One region of the Cellulomonas xiejunii genome, then DNA from elsewhere that is predicted to be linked to it. Evidence: predicted binding sites of a transcription regulator. Region 1 holds the regulator's gene; the other holds the start of a gene.
The links. Region 1 encodes LexA, which represses DNA repair genes until DNA is damaged. Its sites were predicted from a motif close to TCGAACANNTGTTCGA; they were not measured.
Positions count from the first base shown of each region.

Region 2: uvrA (excinuclease ABC subunit UvrA) is a predicted target of LexA. The motif match lies at 4,356-4,371, and genes of this name have one in related genera.

Region 1 is NZ_CP101987.1:1,696,398-1,705,982, reverse strand. Features, by position in the region: gene NP048_RS07820 (HelD family protein) at 1-355, shown strand, start outside; gene NP048_RS07815 (DUF4956 domain-containing protein) at 539-1,153, shown strand; gene NP048_RS07810 (polyphosphate polymerase domain-containing protein) at 1,150-1,956, shown strand; gene NP048_RS07805 (CotH kinase family protein) at 1,980-4,076, shown strand; gene serA (phosphoglycerate dehydrogenase) at 4,186-5,385, shown strand; gene NP048_RS07795 (DUF5302 domain-containing protein) at 5,467-5,655, opposite strand; gene nrdR (transcriptional regulator NrdR) at 5,757-6,254, opposite strand; gene NP048_RS07785 (LysM peptidoglycan-binding domain-containing protein) at 6,372-6,806, opposite strand; gene lexA (transcriptional repressor LexA) at 7,157-7,918, shown strand; gene NP048_RS07775 (L-lactate dehydrogenase) at 8,001-9,005, opposite strand; gene NP048_RS07770 (ATP-dependent DNA helicase) at 9,084-9,585, opposite strand, start outside.
Region 2 is NZ_CP101987.1:2,156,081-2,165,665, reverse strand. Features, by position in the region: gene NP048_RS09925 (TerC family protein) at 1-126, shown strand, start outside; gene NP048_RS09920 (YciI family protein) at 173-466, opposite strand; gene NP048_RS09915 (acyl-CoA dehydrogenase family protein) at 538-1,704, shown strand; gene NP048_RS09910 (MBL fold metallo-hydrolase) at 1,708-2,424, opposite strand; gene NP048_RS09905 (glycoside hydrolase family 15 protein) at 2,421-4,283, opposite strand; gene uvrA (excinuclease ABC subunit UvrA) at 4,415-7,276, shown strand; gene NP048_RS09895 (OsmC family protein) at 7,286-7,795, opposite strand; gene uvrC (excinuclease ABC subunit UvrC) at 7,896-9,585, shown strand, end outside.

The DNA.
Region 1 (9,585 bases):
CACGGCCGCGGCCAGGGCCGCCGACAGGTTGGCGGTCGAGGTCGCGGACGCCGCGGGCGCGGGACGTGTCGCGGTCGTGGCGACCGCGGACCAGGCTGCCCAGGTCCGAGCCGCCCTGGCAGCCGCGGGACGCGCCGTCCCGGTGGGTGACGTGGTCGACCTGCAGGCCCCCCTCGTCGTCCTCACGCCCGCGCAGTCGAAGGGCCTCGAGTTCGACGTCGTGGTGCTCGTCGAGCCGGCGCAGGTGCTGGCGGCCTCCGCCGGCGACCTCTACGTCGCGATGACCCGACCGACGCACGCCCTGCACGTGCTGCACGCCCGGGACCTCCCCGAGGGCTTCGTCGACCCCTCGTGAGACGTCCGTCCAGGACGTCTCACGAGGGCGGTCACGGCTTATCGTCACATCGTCATGGCAAACGTTTAGCCCGATTGACGTCGGCGCGCCGACGACCCCATGGTCCTGCCCTGCCCCGGGCGTTCACCCGGCGTTCACCGGGGTGACACGACCGCGCAGGAGTCACCAGGGGGATCACCGCACATGGACCAGCTCGTGCTCATCGGCGCGGACGTCGCCGGCATCGCCCTGCTGACGTGGACCTACTTCCGCCGGCACCGCCGCCGGGACCTCGTCGTCGCGTTCCTCGGCGTGAACGTCGGCGTGCTCGCCGTCGCCTCGACGCTGGGTTCCGCGACGATCGGCGCGGGTCTCGGCCTCGGGCTGTTCGGCGTCCTGTCGATCATCCGGCTGCGCTCGACGGAGATCGACCAGCGCGAGGTCGCCTACTACTTCGCCGCGCTCGCGCTCGGCATCCTGGGAGCGCTGCCGGGACCGGTGCTGTGGCACTCGCTCGCCTTCATGGCCCTCCTGCTGGTCGCGGTGCTCGTCGCCGACCATCCCCGCGTCATGCGGCGCCACCAGCGCCAGGAGCTCGTGCTCGACGGCGCCGTGCTGGACCGCGTCGCGCTGGTGGCCCGTCTCGAGGGCATGCTGGGCGCGCGCGTCCACCACGTGGCCGTGCAGCGCGTGGACCTCGTCAACGACACCACGTGGGTCGACGTCCGCTACGAGACGGTGCCGCCCGCACGTCGGCGCGGGCACGTGCAGACCCCGCGCGAGACCGCCCGGGCCTCGACGACGGGAGCCGCCTCGTGACGGCAGGGAGCGACCTGCTCGAGGACCCCGTCGCCCGGCTCGTCCCCGTGGGCCTCGAGGAGCTGGTCGAACGCGCGGAGCTGCTGACGCGCGTCGACCGCAAGTACCTGGTGCCCCTCGACGACGTCGGCTCCCTCGTCCGCACCCTCCCACGCGACGCGCAGGTGCTGGAGATCGCCTCGCGGCGCCTGTTCGAGTACGAGTCCGTGTACTTCGACACGCCCGACCTCCTCGCCTACCACCTCGCGGCCCACCGACGGCGACGGCGCTTCAAGGTCCGCACCCGCACCTACGTGGACTCGGCGCAGTGCTGGATCGAGGTGAAGACCCGGGGAGCACGCGGCACGACGATCAAGGACCGGGTGCCCCACCTGCTCGACGCCCGCACCACGGTCGACCCCGCGTCGCCGTTCGTGACCGCGACCCTCGCGGCGCACGGCATCGCGAGGGCCGAGTCGATGTCCTGGGTGCCGACTCTCATGACCCGGTACCGACGGGCCACGATCCTCCTGCCGGACTCCGACAGCCGGCTGACGGTCGACGTCGACCTGCTCTGGCACGACGGGAACCGACCCCTGCGGCTGCAGGGGCTCGCGGTCGTCGAGACGAAGACGGGCTCGACGGCGTCCGCCGCCGACCGCCTGCTGTGGGCGCACGGTCACCGCCCGCTGAGCATCTCGAAGTACGCGACGGGCCTGGCCGCCCTGCGGCCCGAGCTGCCCGCAACCCGGTGGCGGCGCACGCTGCGCCGCCACCTCCTGCCGTACAGCATGGACGCCGTCGAGGCGTACGCGCACAGCTGACGCACCCCACCGAGGAGACGACGATGTCACGACGGACAGTCCGCACTCTCACGGCGGGGGTGCTGGCCAGTGCGCTGGCGATCCCCCTGCTCGCCCCGTCGGCCGCCACCGGTACGCCGGCACCCGCAGCCGCGGCGACGGCCGTCGACACCGGCCTGGCCGGCGACGTGACCTTCTCCGTACCGAGCAAGGCCTTCACCGGGACGCTGCAGGTCACGCTGGGGACGTCGGTCACGGGAGCCCAGGTCCGGTACACGACGGACGGCTCGGCGCCCACCGCGTCCTCCCCCGTCGCCTCCGGGCCGCTGAGCCTGTCCCGCAGCACCGAGGTGCGGGCCCAGGCGTTCGTCGGGGGCACCGCCACCGGCGAGCCGGGGTCCGCGCAGTACGTCGCGACGAACGTCACGACGAGCCACGACCTGCCGGTGCTGGTGCTCGACTCCTTCGGCAAGGGCGCCGTCGGCGACGACTACCACGGGTCCGCCGTCATCGAGCTGCAGCCGCAGGGCGGCTCCACCACCCTGACGGCGGACCCGGCGCTCGTCACGCGGGCCGGTTACCGGCTGCGCGGGCAGTCCAGCCGCATGTTCGACAAGAAGCCGTACCGCCTCGAGCTGTGGGACAACGCCGGCGACGACAACGACCTGCCCTTCTTCGGCATGCCGGCCGAGTCCGACTGGGTGCTGCGCGGGCCGTTCGCCGACAAGTCGCTGGTGCGCGAGGCGCTCATGCTCGACCTCGGGCGCGAGATGGGGCTGCACGCACCGCGCTACCGGCTGGTCGAGGTGTACGTGAACGACGACGCCCAGCCCCTCGCCGCGAACGACTACCGCGGCGTGTACATGCTCGAGGAGACCATCAAGAACCAGAAGAACCGGCTGGACCTCAAGAAGCTCGACCCCGAGGACGTGACGCCTCCGAAGGTCGAGGGCGGCTACATCATCAAGTTCGAGTGGCTCGCGTCCGAGCAGCCCCTGGTGCCGTGCAAGGGCACGTCGAGGTGCTGGACGGACCTGGAGGTCCACGACCCCGACGACCTCGAGCCCGCCCAGCTGGACTACATCGCCACGTACGTCGGCCGGGTGAACGACGCGATCCACTCGCCGAACAGCGCCGACCCGACGACGGGGTACCCGTCGCTGATCGACGTCGACTCGTTCGTCGACCTGGTGATCGTCAACGAGCTCAGCCGCGACATGGACGCCTACTACCGCAGCCAGTACTTCTACAAGGACCGCGGCGGTCTGCTGACCGCCGGGCCGCTCTGGGACTTCGACCTCACGCTCGGGGTGGGCGGGTACTTCCAGAACGACCAGGTGTCCGGCTGGCAGTACCAGCAGACGCGCCAGAACCCCCCGACCGACTGGTTCACGGTGCTCATGAGCGACCCGACGTTCGTCAACCGGGTCAAGGTGCGGTGGCAGGAGCTGCGTCGCGGACCGCTGACCGACGCGTCGCTGCGCTCGCGCGTGTCGACGCTCACGGCCCCGTTGTCCGGTGCGGCCGCACGCAACTTCCAGCGCTACCCCAACCTGTCGACCCAGATGATCGGGCCGTTCATCACGCCCACCGCCGGCTCCTGGAGCGGGCAGGTGTCGTCCATGCAGGACTGGATGCTGCGACGCGCCGCCTGGCTCGACACGGCCGCGGCCTGGGGTGGACCGACCGACCCGGTCCCCACGCCGACGAGCTCCCCGACCCCGACGGCGTCACCCACCGTCACCGCGACGCCGACCGCGAGCGCCTCACCCACGCCCACCGCGTCACCCACCCCGAGCGCGTCACCGACCCCGAGCGCGTCACCGACACCCACGGCCGCGCCGGGCCAGGCCTGCACCGCGACCTACCGGGCGGTCTCGTCGTGGCCCGGCGGCTTCCAGGGTGAGGTCACCGTCACGGCCGGTGCGACGGCGCTCACCGCCTGGACCGTCACGCTCGGCCTGCCCGCGGGCGTCGGTGTCAACCAGTCGTGGAACGCGTCGCTCACCGGCACCGGGACGACGCTGACGGCACGCAACGTGGCGTGGAACGGGGCGCTCGGCCCCCGCGCGTCCACCACGTTCGGGTTCATCGGGTCGGGGACGGGCGGCAGCCCCACGCTGACCTGCACAGCCGCCTGACGACCCGGCCGGAGGGGACCGCCCGGGACCGCTGCTGCGACCCTGGGCGGTCTCGTCCGTCCTTCGGGACGACTTTGGTCCACGGCACGGGACGGGAGCACCATGGGGCGTGCCTACCGCCCTGCTCCTCGAGAACCTGCACCCGCACGCCCGGACGATCCTGGAGACCGCCGGCTTCGACGTCGTGACGCGCACCGGCGCGCTCGACGAGTCCGAGCTCGTCGAGGCGCTCGCCGGCGTCCAGGTGCTGGGCATCCGGTCCAAGACCAACGTGCCGGCCGACGTCCTGGCCGCAGCGCCCGACCTCGAGGCCGTGGGCGCGTTCTGCATCGGCACCAACCAGATCGACCTGCACGCCGCCGCGAGCCAGGGCATCGCGGTCTTCAACGCCCCGTTCTCGAACACCCGGTCGGTGGTCGAGATCGCGATCGCCGACATCATCTCCCTGACCCGCCGTCTGACGGTGTTCGACAAGGAGATGCACGCGGGTGTGTGGAACAAGTCCGCGACGGGTGCGCACGAGGTCCGCGGACGCACGCTCGGCATCATCGGCTACGGCAACATCGGAACGCAGCTGTCGGTCCTCGCCGAGAACCTCGGCATGTCCGTCGTCTTCTACGACTCCGCGGAGAAGCTGGCCCTGGGCAACGCCCGGCGCATGAACACGCTCGACGAGCTGCTCGAGACCGCGGACGTCGTCACGCTGCACGTCGACGGCCGGGCGGGCAACGCCGGCATGTTCGGAGCCAAGCAGATCGCGCGCATGCGGCCCGGCTCGATCTTCCTCAACCTCTCGCGCGGCTTCGTCGTCGACTACGCGGCGCTGCGGGACGCGATCCTCTCGGGACACGTCGCCGGTGCCGCGGTCGACGTGTTCCCGGTCGAGCCCAAGCGCAAGGGCGACGCGTTCGAGTCGGAGCTGCGGGGACTGCCGAACGTCATCCTCACACCCCACACGGGCGGCTCGACCGAGGAGGCACAGGAGGCGATCGGTCAGTTCGTCGCGAACAAGGTCCGCGACTACCTCACCACCGGCTCGACCAACCTGTCGGTCAACCTGCCGAACCTGGCGCTCGACCAGCGGCCTGACGCGCACCGCGTCGCCTACCTGCACCGCAACGTCCCGGGCGTGCTCGCGACGATCAACGCCACCCTGGCCGAGCACGGCGTCAACATCGAGGGCCAGCTCCTCGCGACGCGCGGTGAGCTCGGCTACGTCGTCACGGACGTCTCGTCCCCCGTCCCGACCGACGTCGTGGACGTCCTGGCGGGGCGCCCGGAGTCGTTGCGCCTGCGGCTGCTCGACTGACGAGGGCGAACGAACCACGCGGGGCCGCGCAGCGAACATGCTGCGCGGCCCCGCGTGGTTCGACCCGGGGGCCGCTGCTCGTCAGGCCGAGCCGGACTTGCGCTGGAACCGACGCTGCGTCGGTCCCGCCGTCTCCGCACCATGAACGGAGCCGGTGTTCCGGCTCCCGTCCGCCGTGGGGTGCCCCTGGCTCTTCTTGCGCTCGAGCGCGGCCCGGAACTTCTCCTTGGCCTCGTCGCTCACCGCCGAGGGTCGGTCGTCCTGCGTCATGTGATCGTCCTCCACTCGCCGACGTGGTCGTCGGCGGTCCCAGCGTGGTCGACTCGGCGCCCGGACGCCAGCCCATTGGCGCCGCGGATGCCGCAGACGCGTCAGGACGTCGCGGCGGGACCCTGCTCCGGAGCCTCGACGCCGTGCGCGCCGGTGCGCCCGGCGCGCAGTGCGGAGATCGCGGTCTCGAAGTCCTCCAGCGAGTCGAACGCCTGGTACACGCTCGCGAAACGCAGGTAGGCGACCTCGTCCAGGTCGCGCAGCGGGCCGAGGATCGCCAGACCGATCTCGTAGGCGTCGATCTCCGCGGAGCCCGCGGCACGCAGGTTCTCCTCGACCTTCTGCGCCAGGAGCGCCAGGTCGTCCTCGCTGACGGGCCGGCCCTGGCACGCCTTGCGCACCCCGTTCGCGATCTTCTCGCGACTGAAGGGCTCCGTCGCCCCGGACCGCTTGACGACCGACAGGCTCGCCGTCTCGATCGTCGTGAAACGTCGGTGGCAACTGGGGCACTGGCGCCGTCGCCGGATCGACGAGCCGTCGTCGGACGTGCGGGAGTCGACCACGCGGGAGTCGGGGTGCCGGCAGAACGGACAGTGCACAGCGGACCTCTCGGCGTGGCTCGGATGACGTCCGCCGCGACGACGCGCTGCGGACGCAGGCGACGCTAGGGCGTCACGTCCGACACCGCAACACGCGTCGCGAGGCACGCCTCGACCTCATCCGACGGGAACGACGATCCGCTGGCCCGCCTGGAGCCCTGCCGACGGAAGTTCGTTGAGCGCCATCAGCTCCAGGACGACGTCACGCACGTCCTCCCCCGGAGCTGCCACGTCAGCAGCGATCCCCCACAGAGTCTGACCGGGAGCCACCTCGACACGCCGGACCTCGGTGGCCGCGACCGGGCCGTCGGCCTGGGCGGAGGCCGCAGCCCCCCCGACACCGCCCGCGAGCGCGATCCCGAGGACCCACACGACGGCCCGACCCCGACGGGTCAGCCGCAGTGGCGCAGGAGACGGCGCGCAGCGCCCGACACCGCGGGACGCGATGGGCGCAGCGCCGCGGTCACGGGCCCCGTCGCGGGCCATCCGCTCACCCGCAGGACGCGGCCGAACCGTCCCTCGCACCAGCGGTGCGATCGCCGTCGCGCTCATCTCGAGCCCCTCTCCTCGTTCGCCCTGGGCCTGCGCCGACCTGCCCCGTCGACCCTGACCGTCCGCCGAACACCCTCGCTCTCGAACATGTGTTCGTCGAACGTACGTACGATGTCTACCAGAGGTGACCGACATCCGTCGAGACACGCTCGAACAGATGTTTGATCCGCCCCGGTCCCACCCCTAGGGTGAGTGCTGCGACGAGTGCATCACCGACCACTGACATCGCACCGCCGGCCGCCTCCCTCCGGAGGCGAGCAGGACGGACGCGACCCCCCGGTGCCGGCACGGGTGCCCGTCGCGCGCGGCGCCCGTCACGGGCCTGTGACGGACCGACGGCAGGAGGCGCAGTGGACGTGCAGGACGGCGTGACGACGCAGCAGGCAGGACGGCGCGAGCGAGCGGCGGTCACGTCCGTCGACCCGGACGAGGCACCCGGCGACGGGCTGACGACGCGGCAGCGCCTCGTCCTGGACACGGTGCGGGCGTCGGTGGAGCAGCGCGGCTACCCGCCGAGCATGCGGGAGATCGGTGACGCCGTCGGGCTCACGAGCCCCTCGAGCGTGAAGCACCAGCTCACGGCGCTCGAGCGCAAGGGGTACCTCCGCCGCGACCCGAACCGCCCGCGCGCGATCGAGGTGGTGCAGCCGGACGACGCGCGCACGGTGGGACCGTGGGCGACCCGGACGGACCGATCGACCCTCGACCCCGACACGCCGGAGCGTGACAACGCCCCCGCGCCGTCCTACGTGCCGGTCGTGGGACGCATCGCGGCGGGCGGTCCGATCCTCGCCGAGCAGGTCGTGGAGGACGTGTTCCCCCTGCCGCGCCAGCTCGTCGGTGAGGGCGAGCTCTTCCTCCTCAAGGTCGCCGGCGACTCGATGATCGACGCGGCCATCTGCGACGGCGACTGGGTCGTCGTGCGCCGCCAGCCCGTCGCCGAGAACGGCGAGATCGTGGCGGCCATGATCGACGGCGAGGCGACGGTCAAGACGTTCAAGCGGACGGACGGCCACGTCTGGCTGCTGCCGCACAACCCGGCCTACGCACCCATCGACGGTGACGGTGCGACGGTCCTCGGGCGCGTCGTGAGCGTCCTGCGCAGCCTGTAGAGAGACGGGAGACGCGGGCCGGGAACCCTCCCGGCCCGCGTCCTGCCGACACCGGAGCGCGTCGAGCGCGGGTACCTCGGTGTCAGAACCCGAATCGGCGCGCGACCGAGCGCACGGCCTCGGCGGAGCGCCGCATCCCGAGGATCTCGTCGGAGGACATCGGCACCTCGAGCCGCTCCCTCACGCCGGCCGAGCCCACGATGGTGGGCACACTCAGGCACACGTCGGAGATGCCGAGGTACCCGTCGAGCAGCGACGACACGGGCAGCACGCGCCGCTCGTCCTTCAGCACGGCCTCGATGATGCGGGACCCGGCCAGGGCGATCGCGTAGTTCGTCGCCCCCTTGCCCTCGATGATCCGGTAGGCCGACTCGACGACCTCCCGAGCGATCGCGTCGCGGACCTCCCGGGTGAGCGCACCGTTGCCGCCCGTGCCCTCCCAGTCCAGGATCGGCACGGCACCGATGGTCGCCGAGCTCCACAACGGCAGCTCGGTATCGCCGTGCTCACCGGCGACGTAGGCGTGGACGTTCTGCACCGCGACGCCGGTGTGCCGGGCGATGAGGTAGCGCAGCCGCGACGAGTCCAGCACCGTCCCGGACCCGAACAGCTGGGAGGGCGGCAGCCCGGAGATCTTCAGCGCTGCGTACGTCACCACGTCGACGGGGTTGGTCACCATCACGTAGACCGCGTTCGGTGCCACCTCGACGACGCCGGGCAGGACCTTGCGCACGAGCGAGATCGTCGCCTCGGCCAGGTCGAGACGCGACTGACCCGGCTTCTGCTTCGCGCCGGCCGTGAACATCACGATGTCGCAGTCCGCCAGGACCGACACGTCGTCCGAGCCGAGGACCTCGGCCATGGACATGAACTGGATGCCGTGCGACAGGTCGAGGACCTCCGCCTCGACCTTGGCACGGTTGACGTCGAGCAGCGCGACCGTGCGTGCGGCCCCGCGCATCAGTGTGGCGTAGGCCATGGTGGAGCCGACCGCACCGGCACCCACGATGCCGATCTTGGAGGTGCGCCGCTGCACGGACGGTGGCGTGCTGAGGGCGAACTCGTCGCCCTCGATGTCGTCGGCCATGTGCGTGGTGTCCCCTCGTCGCGGGCGCGGTCCCAGCTGGGCCGGCCCGCCCGGTCCGGCGCGACCCTGAACCGAAGGCTAGTCCGAATCACGCAGCCGCCGCAGCGCGGCGAGGACGACGTCACGGTCGGTCGTCCGCCAGAACGGCGGCATCGAACGCTGCAGGAACTCGCCGTACCGGGCGGTCGCGAGGCGCGGGTCCAGGACGGCGACGACGCCACGGTCCTCGCCCGTGCGCACGAGGCGCCCGGCGCCCTGCGCGAGCAGCAGGGCCGCGTGCGTGGCCGACACCGACATGAAGCCGTTGCCGCCCGCGGCCGCGACCGCGTCGGAGCGCGCCGAGCGCACCGGGTCGTCGGGCCGGGGGAACGGGATACGGTCGATGAGCACCAGCCGGCACGCCGGACCGGGCACGTCGACGCCCTGCCACAGCGAGAGCGTCCCGAACAGGCACGTGGGCTCGTCCGCGGCGAACCGCGCGACCAGGGTCGGCAGCTGGTCGTCACCCTGCAGCAGGACGGGCACGTCGAGGCGCTCACGCATCGCCTCGGCCGCGACGGTGGCCGCGCGACGCGACGTG
Region 2 (9,585 bases), 460 kb from region 1:
TGGCTGTCGCTCGTGGTCATCGCCGGCGCGCTCGGGGTCGCCACGGTCGCCAGCCTGCTCCGTTCGCGCCGAGGCGCCGCGTCCCCGCCGCGCGCGTCGACCCCGCACGCCCCGGCAGCGCCGTGACGCACGGGCCGGCCCACGCCTCAGGAGGCGGGGGCCGGCCGACGCCTCAGGAGGCGGACGTCGCCCAGGGGCCGAGGACGAGGCTCCAGCCGCGCACCTCGGTCGCGGCGACGAGGCCCTCGCGCGCGAACGGGTCCTGCGCGAGCACGGCGCGCAGCGCGCTCTCGTCGGGAGCCTGCAGGACGAGCAGCGCGCCGGGCTCCCCGTCGGTGAAGGGTCCGGAGCCCAGCAGGACCCCCGCGGTGGCGAGCCCGGCGAGCCAGGCGCGGTGCTCGGGACGGACCGCGTCGCGGACCTCGGCCCGCTCGTCGTAGGTGTAGCGGACGGCGTAGGTGCTCATGACGCCATCCTGCCCGAGCGTGCCGCACGCTGGTCGCGACCGACCACGGCGCGCGATGGCAGAGTGGCCGCATGGCTCGCTCGCTGCGCACGCTGCTGACCGACGACCTCCTCGCGGGGATCCACGCCCGTGCCGACGCGCACGACCGGGACAACACGTTCCCGCACGACGACCTGGCCGACCTCGTGGCGGCGGGCTACCTGCGGGCGTTCGTGCCCGAGCATCTCGGCGGGTCCGGTCTGTCGCTCGAGGAGGTCGCCCGCGAGCAGGTCCGCCTCGCGGGGGCCGCCCCCGCCACGGCCCTCGCGGTCAACATGCACCTGGTGGTCACGGGGCTCGCCGCGCTGCTCGTCGCGCGGGGCGACACGTCCGTGGAGTTCGTCCTGCGCGACGCTGCCGCGGGTGAGGTCTTCGCGTTCGGCAACTCCGAGGCGGGCAACGACCTCGTCATGTTCGGGTCACGGACGCGGGCCGTCCCGCAGGCCGACGGCGGCTACCGGTACCACGGCACGAAGATCTTCACCTCCCTGTCGCCGGTCTGGACGCGCCTGGCGACCTTCGGCCTGGACGACTCCGACCCCGACGACCCCCGGCTCGTCCACGCGGTCGTCGCCCGCGACGGCGGCGGCGTCGAGGCTCGTGACGACTGGGACGCGCTCGGCATGCGCGCGTCGCAGTCGGCGACGACCGTGCTCGACGGGGCGTACGCACCGGCCGACCGCGTCTGCCGGCGTCTGCCCGTCGGGCCGTCGGCCGACTCGTTCGTGTTCGCGCTCTTCGCCGTCTTCGAGACGCTCCTGGCCGCCGTGTACACCGGCATCGGGCGCCGGGCGCTCGAGCTGGGCATCGGGCACGCCCGGCGCCGCACCTCGTTCAAGCACGGCGGTCGCTCGTACGCGCAGGACCCCGACATCCGTTGGCGCATCGCGGATGCGGCGCTGGCGCAGGACGGCGCCGAGCTGCAGGTGTTCGCGCTCGCGCGAGACGTCGACGAGCAGGTCGACCACGGTTCGCGGTGGTTCGCCCAGCTCGTCGGGCTCAAGGTCCGCGCGACGGAGACCGCGCGGGTCGTCGTCGACCTCGCGCTGCGGGTCTCCGGGGGAGGGGCGTACTTCACCGGCAGCGAGCTCGCGCGGCTGTACCGCGACGTGCTGGCCGGCATCTACCACCCGTCCGACGACGAGTCCGCGCACGCGACGCTCGCGACCTCCGTGCTGGGCGCACCCGAGGAGGGCTGAGCCTCACCAACCGCGCGCGGCCCACTCCGCGAGGTGTGGACGCTGCTCGCCGAGGGTGGTGTCGTCGCCGTGCCCCGGGTAGACCCACGTGTCGTCGCGGTACCGGTCGAAGACGCGGGTCGTCACGTCGTCGAGCAGCTGCGTGAACCGGTGCGGGTCACCCTGGGTGCTGCCCACCCCGCCGGGGAACAGCGAGTCTCCGGTGAAGAGGTGCACGCGGCCCGGCGCCGCACCGGGCACCGACACGTCGTCGGGCTCGGTGAGTGCCAGCGCGACCGAGCCGGGGGTGTGGCCGCGCAGGGCGACGACGTCGAGCACGAGCCGGCCGACCGCGAGGCGGTCGCGGTGCAGCAGCCGGGTGTCCACGGCGTGACCCGTGGCCTTCTCGACCGCCTCCGCGTCAGGCGCCCCCGCGGCGAGCCGTGCTCCCGTGACGGCAAGGACGGAGGCGACGGCGCCGAGGTGGTCGCGGTGCTGGTGGGTGACGACCACCACGTCCAGCCGGGCCGACGCGGACCCCTCGCGCACCAGGGACAGCAGACGGTCCGGGTCGGTCGGCGCGTCCACGAGGAGCTGGGCGCCCGTGCGGCGGCACGTGACCAGGTACGCGTCGTTGTCCATCGGGCCGACCGACGCCTTGCGGATCTCGGCCTCGTCGAGCACCCGCACGGCGCTGGGTCCACCGGGTTCGACCCGGCCCGTCCAGCCGAGCCCGCTCACGGCGCCACCGCCGACGCCGCCACCGCGGCCCGCCGTGCCGCCAGGTCGTGCCGGTGCGCCGCCCGGACGAGGGCGAGGTGGGACAGCGCCTGCGGCACGTTGCCCACCATGCGACGCGCCACCGGGTCGTACTGCTCGGCGAGCATGCCCACGTCGTTCGCCAGCGGGACGAGCACGTCGAGCACCGCGGTCGCGCCCGCGACGTCGTCGGCGCGCGCCAGTGCGTCGGCGAGCCAGAACGAGCAGGCGAGGAAGGGGGCCTCCGCCCCCTGCAGACCGTCATCGGTGCGCTCCGTGCGGTACCGCAGCAGCAGGCCGGGCGCGACCTCGAGCTCCTCACGCACCGCGGCGATGGTGCCGCGCGCGTGCGGGCCGTCGGCGGGGACGAACCCCACCTGCAGGACCTGGAGCAGCGAGGCGTCCGTGTGCCGCGCACCGTAGTGCTGCACGAAGGTGCCGCGCTCGGGTGACCACCCGTGCTCGAGGACGTCGGCCCGGATCTCCTCGCGCACCCGGCGCCACCGCGCCACCGGCCCGGGCAGGCCGTGCGTCTCGACCGCGTGGACCGCGCGGTCCAGCGCCGCCCACGCCATGACCTTCGAGTGGGTGAAGTGCCGGGGGGCGCCCCGCACCTCCCAGATGCCGCGGTCCGGCTCGCGCCAGGTGCTCGCCAGGTCGTCGACGAGCAGCCGCTGCAGCGCCCAGGTGTCGGCCGTCTCGGAGAGCCCTGCCTCGCGCGCCATCGCGAGCGCGGACATGACCCCGCCCAGCACGTCGTGCTGCACCTGGCCCACGGCGGCGTTGCCCAGGCGCACGGGACGGGACCCGGCGTAGCCCGGCAGGTGCGCCAGCTCCATCTCCGGCAGGCGGCGCCCACCGTCGACGCGGTACATGATCTGCACGTCCTTCGGGTCGCCCGCGACGGCACGCACGAGCCAGTCCCGCCACTGCGTCGCCTCCTGCCGGAAGCCCTGCTCGAGCAGGGCCTCCAACGTCAGGGCCGCATCGCGCAGCCAGCAGTAGCGGTAGTCCCAGTTGCGCTCACCGCCGAAGGTCTCCGGCAGCGACGTCGTCGACGCGGCCACGATGCCGCCCGTGGTGGTGTCGGACAGCAGTCGCAGGACGAGCAGCGAGCGGACCACTGCCTCGCGGTACGGTCCGTCGTAGGTGCAGTCCCGGGCCCACAGGCCCCAGGCGACCGCGGTGGCGTCGACGCGGTCCGGCACGGTCAGCCGCGGTGGGACCGGTTCCCACGAGTGGACCCACGTGAGGGACAGCTCGACGCTCTCGCCCGCCCGCAGCGTGAAGCGGTCCCGGTGACGGTGCGCGTCGGGGCGGGGGAGCCGGTCCCCGCGCAGGACGAGCGAGTCCGGTCCGGCGACGGCGCGGATCGTCTCGCACCCCTCCTCGTCGGTCTCCCGCCGGACCCACGGCTGGACGCGCCCGTACCCGAACCGCACCACCCACTCGTGCTCGACCTCCACCTCACCGTGCGTGCACTCGAGGCGTCGCACGACGTCGGCCCGCCCGTCGCCCAGCGGCATGGCCTCGGTCACGACCGCCGTACCACGTGGCGCCCGGTAGGTGGTCTCGAGGACGAACGAGTCGCCGCGGTACCGGCGCGTCACCTCGGTCGCGTCGGGCACCGTCAGCAGCCACCGGCCGTGGTCGGGGGTCCCGAGCAGGGCGGCGAAGCAGGCGTCGGAGTCGAACCTCGGTAGACACAGCCAGTCCACCGAGCCGCGCCGTGAGACGAGCGCGGCGGTGTGGCCGTCACCGAGGACGGCGTAGTCCTCGATCGGCACCTGCGCGCCGGGGAGGTCCGAGCCGACAGGCTGGGGGGTCGGTAGTGCGCTCATCGGCCCCAGCATGGCCCGCCCCGGCATCCTCCGCTCGTCGTGCTCACCACCCCGGGCGGGCGACGTCACACGTCGAACACGTGTGCGATCGTCGGTGCTCGCACGTAGACTCGTCGGCTGTGACCCATCCTCTGTCCGACCGTCTCGTGGTCCGTGGCGCCAGGGAGCACAACCTCCGCAACGTCGACCTGGACCTGCCGCGCGATGCGCTCATCGCCTTCACCGGCCTGTCCGGCTCCGGCAAGTCGTCCCTCGCGTTCGACACGATCTTCGCCGAGGGGCAGCGCCGCTACGTCGAGTCGCTCTCGGCGTACGCCCGCCAGTTCCTGGGGCAGATGGACAAGCCGGACGTCGACTTCATCGAGGGCCTGTCGCCGGCCGTGTCGATCGACCAGAAGTCGACGAACCGCAACCCCCGCTCGACCGTCGGCACGATCACCGAGGTCTACGACTACCTCCGGCTGCTCTTCGCGCGCGCCGGGACGCAGCACTGCCCGGTGTGCGGCGAGCGCGTCACCGCGCAGACCCCGCAGCAGATCGTCGACCGGCTGCTCGAGCTCCCCGACGGCACGCGGTACCAGGTGCTCGCACCCGTGGTCCGCGGGCGCAAGGGCGAGTACGCGGACCTTTTCCGCGAGCTGCAGGGCAAGGGCTTCTCGCGCGCGCGGGTCGACGGCGAGGTGGTCCAGCTCGCGTCCCCGCCGACGCTGGAGAAGAAGCTCAAGCACGACATCGACGTGGTCGTCGACCGCCTGGTCTCCCGGGAGGGCGTGCAGCGGCGCCTGACGGACTCGGTCGAGACGGCGCTCGGCCTCGCGGGCGGCCTGCTCGTCGTGGAGCTCGTCGACGCCGACGCGGACGACCCGCAGCGCGAGCGGCGCTTCTCCGAGAAGCGCGCGTGCCCGAACGACCACGTGCTGACGCTCGAGGAGGTGGAGCCGCGGACGTTCTCCTTCAACGCGCCCTACGGCGCCTGCCCCGAGTGCACAGGGCTGGGGTCACGCCTCGAGGTGGACCCCGACCTGGTGATCCCCGACGACGACCTGTCGCTCGCGCAGGGTGCGGTCGCGCCCTGGGCGCAGATGTCGTCCGAGTACTTCCAGCGCGTCCTGTCCGCGCTCGCGTCGGACCTGGGCTTCTCGATGGACACCCCCTGGCGGGCGCTGCCGCAGCGGGCACGTGACGCGGTGCTGCACGGCCAGAACCACGAGGTCCACGTCAAGTACCGCAACCGGTGGGGCCGCGAGCGGCAGTACTCGACCGGCTTCGAGGGGGTCATCACCTTCCTCCAGAGGCGCCACGCCGAGACCGACTCGGAGTGGAGCAAGGAGAAGTACGAGGCGTTCATGCGGGAGGTGCCCTGTCCCACGTGCGACGGGACGCGCCTGAAGCCCGAGGTCCTCGCGGTGAAGATCGACGGTCGCTCGATCGCGGACGTGTGCGCGCTGCCGATCGACGAGGCGCGGGACTTCATCGCAGATCTCCAGCTCGGGGAGCGCGAGCGGGCGATCGCGGCGCAGGTGGTCAAGGAGATCCAGGCGCGGTTGGGGTTCCTGCTCGACGTCGGGCTGGACTACCTGTCGCTCATGCGTCCCGCGGCGACGCTCTCCGGCGGGGAGGCGCAGCGCATCCGGCTCGCCACCCAGATCGGCTCGGGGCTCGTCGGGGTCCTCTACGTGCTGGACGAGCCGTCGATCGGCCTGCACCAGCGCGACAACCGGCGGCTGATCGACACCTTGACGCGGCTGCGCGACCTGGGGAACACCCTCATCGTCGTCGAGCACGACGAGGACACCATCCGCACGGCCGACTGGATCGTGGACATCGGGCCGGGCGCGGGTGAGCACGGCGGTCGGGTCGTGCACTCCGGCGACCTGGAGGGACTCCTGGCGTCGCAGGAGTCGGTCACGGGTGCGTACCTGTCCGGCCGGCGTTCGATCCCGATGCCGGCCGTGCGTCGGCCCGTGGACCCGTCCCGTCAGGTGACGGTCGTCGGGGCGCGGGAGAACAACCTCCGCGGGATCGACGTGTCGTTCCCCCTCGGTGTGCTGACCGCCGTCACCGGGGTCTCCGGTTCAGGCAAGTCCACCCTGGTCAACGGGATCCTCTACACCGTCATGGCGAACGAGCTCAACGGCGCGCGCCAGGTCGCCGGCCGGCACAGGCGCGTCACCGGTCTGGACCAGCTGGACAAGGTCGTGCACGTCGACCAGGGCCCGATCGGTCGCACGCCGCGGTCCAACCCCGCGACGTACACGGGGGTCTGGGACCACGTCCGCAAGCTGTTCGCGGAGACCACCGAGGCGAAGGTGCGCGGCTACACGCCCGGGCGCTTCTCGTTCAACGTCAAGGGTGGCCGCTGCGAGGCGTGCTCGGGGGACGGCACCCTGAAGATCGAGATGAACTTCCTGCCGGACGTCTACGTGCCGTGCGAGGTGTGCCACGGGGCCCGGTACAACCGCGAGACGCTCGAGGTGCACTTCAAGGGCAAGACCGTCGCCGACGTCCTGGCGATGCCGATCGAGGAGGCGGCCGAGTTCTTCGCGGCCGTCCCGGCGATCTCCCGGCACCTGCGGACCCTCGTCGACGTCGGGCTGGGCTACGTCCGGCTCGGGCAGCCGGCGCCGACCCTGTCGGGCGGCGAGGCGCAGCGCGTCAAGCTGGCTGCCGAGCTGCAGCGCCGGTCCACGGGGCGCACGATCTACGTCCTGGACGAGCCGACGACCGGCCTGCACTTCGAGGACATCCGCAAGCTCCTGGGAGTCCTGCAGTCGCTGGTGGACAAGGGCAACACCGTCCTGGTGATCGAGCACAACCTCGACGTCATCAAGAACGCCGACTGGGTGGTCGACATGGGGCCGGAGGGTGGCTCCGGTGGCGGGACGGTCGTCGCGCAGGGCACCCCCGAGCACATCGCGAACGTGCCCGAGAGCCACACCGGCCGGTTCCTCGCCGAGGCTCTGGAGCCCGCGCGGGTCGAGGTGGCCGTCTGACCGACGCGGTCAGGCGGGGCGCTGCTCGTACGTGAGCGGAGCGGCCTCGTGGCGCACGGGGAAGTTGACGGACCGGGCGATGAAGCAGTGCTCCTGCGCCCGGTGGTGGATCCCTGCGAGCAGGGCGCCGTCGACGGCCGTGCCGTCCGCGAGCGTCGGGTTGCGGACGGTGACGCGGGGACGGAGCACGACCTCGGTGAACCGACCGTGGCCCGCCGCCTCGATCCGCATCGTCCCCGACGCCGCGTCGGTGTAGCCGACCACGACGACACCGGCGCTGGCGGCGAGGTGCAGGAACCACAGCATGTGGCACTGCGACAGCGCACCGACCAGCAGGTCCTCGGGCGACCAGCGGTCCGGGTCGCCCCGGAAGCCGGGGTCCGACGTGCCGGGCAGCGGCGGCCGCCCACCCGACGTCAGCAGGTGGTCGCGCCCGTAGGAGGTGTACGTCGCCGTGCCCTCGTCGCCGGCGCCGGTCCACGTCAGGTCCACCGAGAACTGGTGCAGGAGCTGTGCCATGCCCCGACCCTAGTGGCGCCGGTCACACCCGCGGGTGCGTACGCGCCCGCGGCGCCTGCGCAGGCTCGCGCTGTCGGCGCCGGGACTTAGGCTCGGACGCATGGCCGATCCCGCGACCTACCGACCGGCGCCGGGCGAGATCCCTGACGCACCGGGCGTCTACCGGTTCCGGGACGAGCACGGCCGTGTCGTGTACGTGGGCAAGGCCAAGAGCCTGCGCAACCGGCTGAACAGCTACTTCCAGGACATCGCCGGGCTGCACCCGCGCACGCGGCAGATGGTGACGACCGCCGCCGCCGTCCAGTGGACCGTCGTCGGCACCGAGGTCGAGGCCCTGGCGCTCGAGTACACGTGGATCAAGGAGTACGACCCGCGGTTCAACGTGAAGTACCGCGACGACAAGTCCTACCCGTACCTCGCCGTCACCATGGCGGACGAGGTGCCGCGCGTGCAGGTGATGCGGGGCGCGAAGCGACGCGGCACGCGCTACTTCGGGCCCTACGCGCACGCCTGGGCGATCCGCGAGACGGTCGACCTGCTGCTGCGCGTGTTCCCCGTGCGGACGTGCTCGGCCGGGGTCTTCAAGCGAGCCCGCCAGCAGGGCCGGCCGTGCCTGCTCGGGTACATCGACAAGTGCTCGGCCCCGTGCGTGGGCAGGATCGGGGTCGACGAGCACCACCAGCTCGCCCAGGACTTCTGCGACTTCATGGCCGGTGACACCGCGCGGTTCACGCGACGCCTCACCCGGGCCATGAAGGAAGCCGCCGCCGAGCTCGACTACGAACGTGCCGCGCGCCTGCGGGACGACATCAAGACCCTCGAGAAGGCCACCGAGCGCAACGCGGTGGTGCTCTCGGACGGCACCGACGCGGACGTCTTCGCCCTGGCGGGCGACGAGCTGGAGGCCGCCGTCCAGGTGTTCCACGTCCGCGACGGCCGCATCCGCGGGCAGCGAGGGTGGGTCGTGGAGAAGGTCGAGGACATCGACGACGCCGCCCTCGTCGAGCACCTGCTGCAGCAGGTGTACGGGAGCGAGGACCCGGAGGCCGCGACGGCGTCCGTGCCGCGCGAGGTGCTCGTGCCGGTGCTGCCGACGGACGTCGAGCAGGTCCAGGCGTGGCTCACGGGCCTGCGGGGCAGCAGGGTGCAGGTGCGGGTGCCGCAGCGCGGGGACAAGCGCGAGCTGGCCGCGACGGTGCTGCGCAACGCGGAGCACGCGCTCGCGCTGCACCGCACGCGGCGAGCCGGTGACCTCACGAGCCGCAGCATGGCCCTGCGGGAGATCCAGGAGGCGCTCGACCTGCCGAGCGCTCCCTTGCGCATCGAGTGCTACGACGTGTCCCACAACCAGGGGACGTACCAGTCGGCGTCCATGGTCGTGTTCGAGGACGGCCTCGCGCGCAAGAACGAGTACCGGCTGTTCACGGTCCGCGGCCCGCAGGGGCAGGGGGCGCGCGATGACACCGCCGCCATGCACGAGGTCATCACGCGACGCTTCCGGCGGTACCTCGCGGAGCGCGCGGACTCCCACGACCCGGAGCTGGGCGACGACGCCGAGGACGACGTGCCACGCACGGGGCCCGTCGACGAGCGGACCGGCCGACCGACGAGGTTCGCGTACCCGCCGAACCTCGTGGTCGTCGACGGTGGACCGCCGCAGGTGGCCGCCGCCGCGGCGGCGCTCGCCGAGCTCGGCATCGACGACGTCGCGCTGTGCGGCCTGGCCAAGCGGCTCGAGGAGGTCTGGCTGCCGGGGGAGGAGTACCCCGTGATCCTGCGCCGCGCGTCGG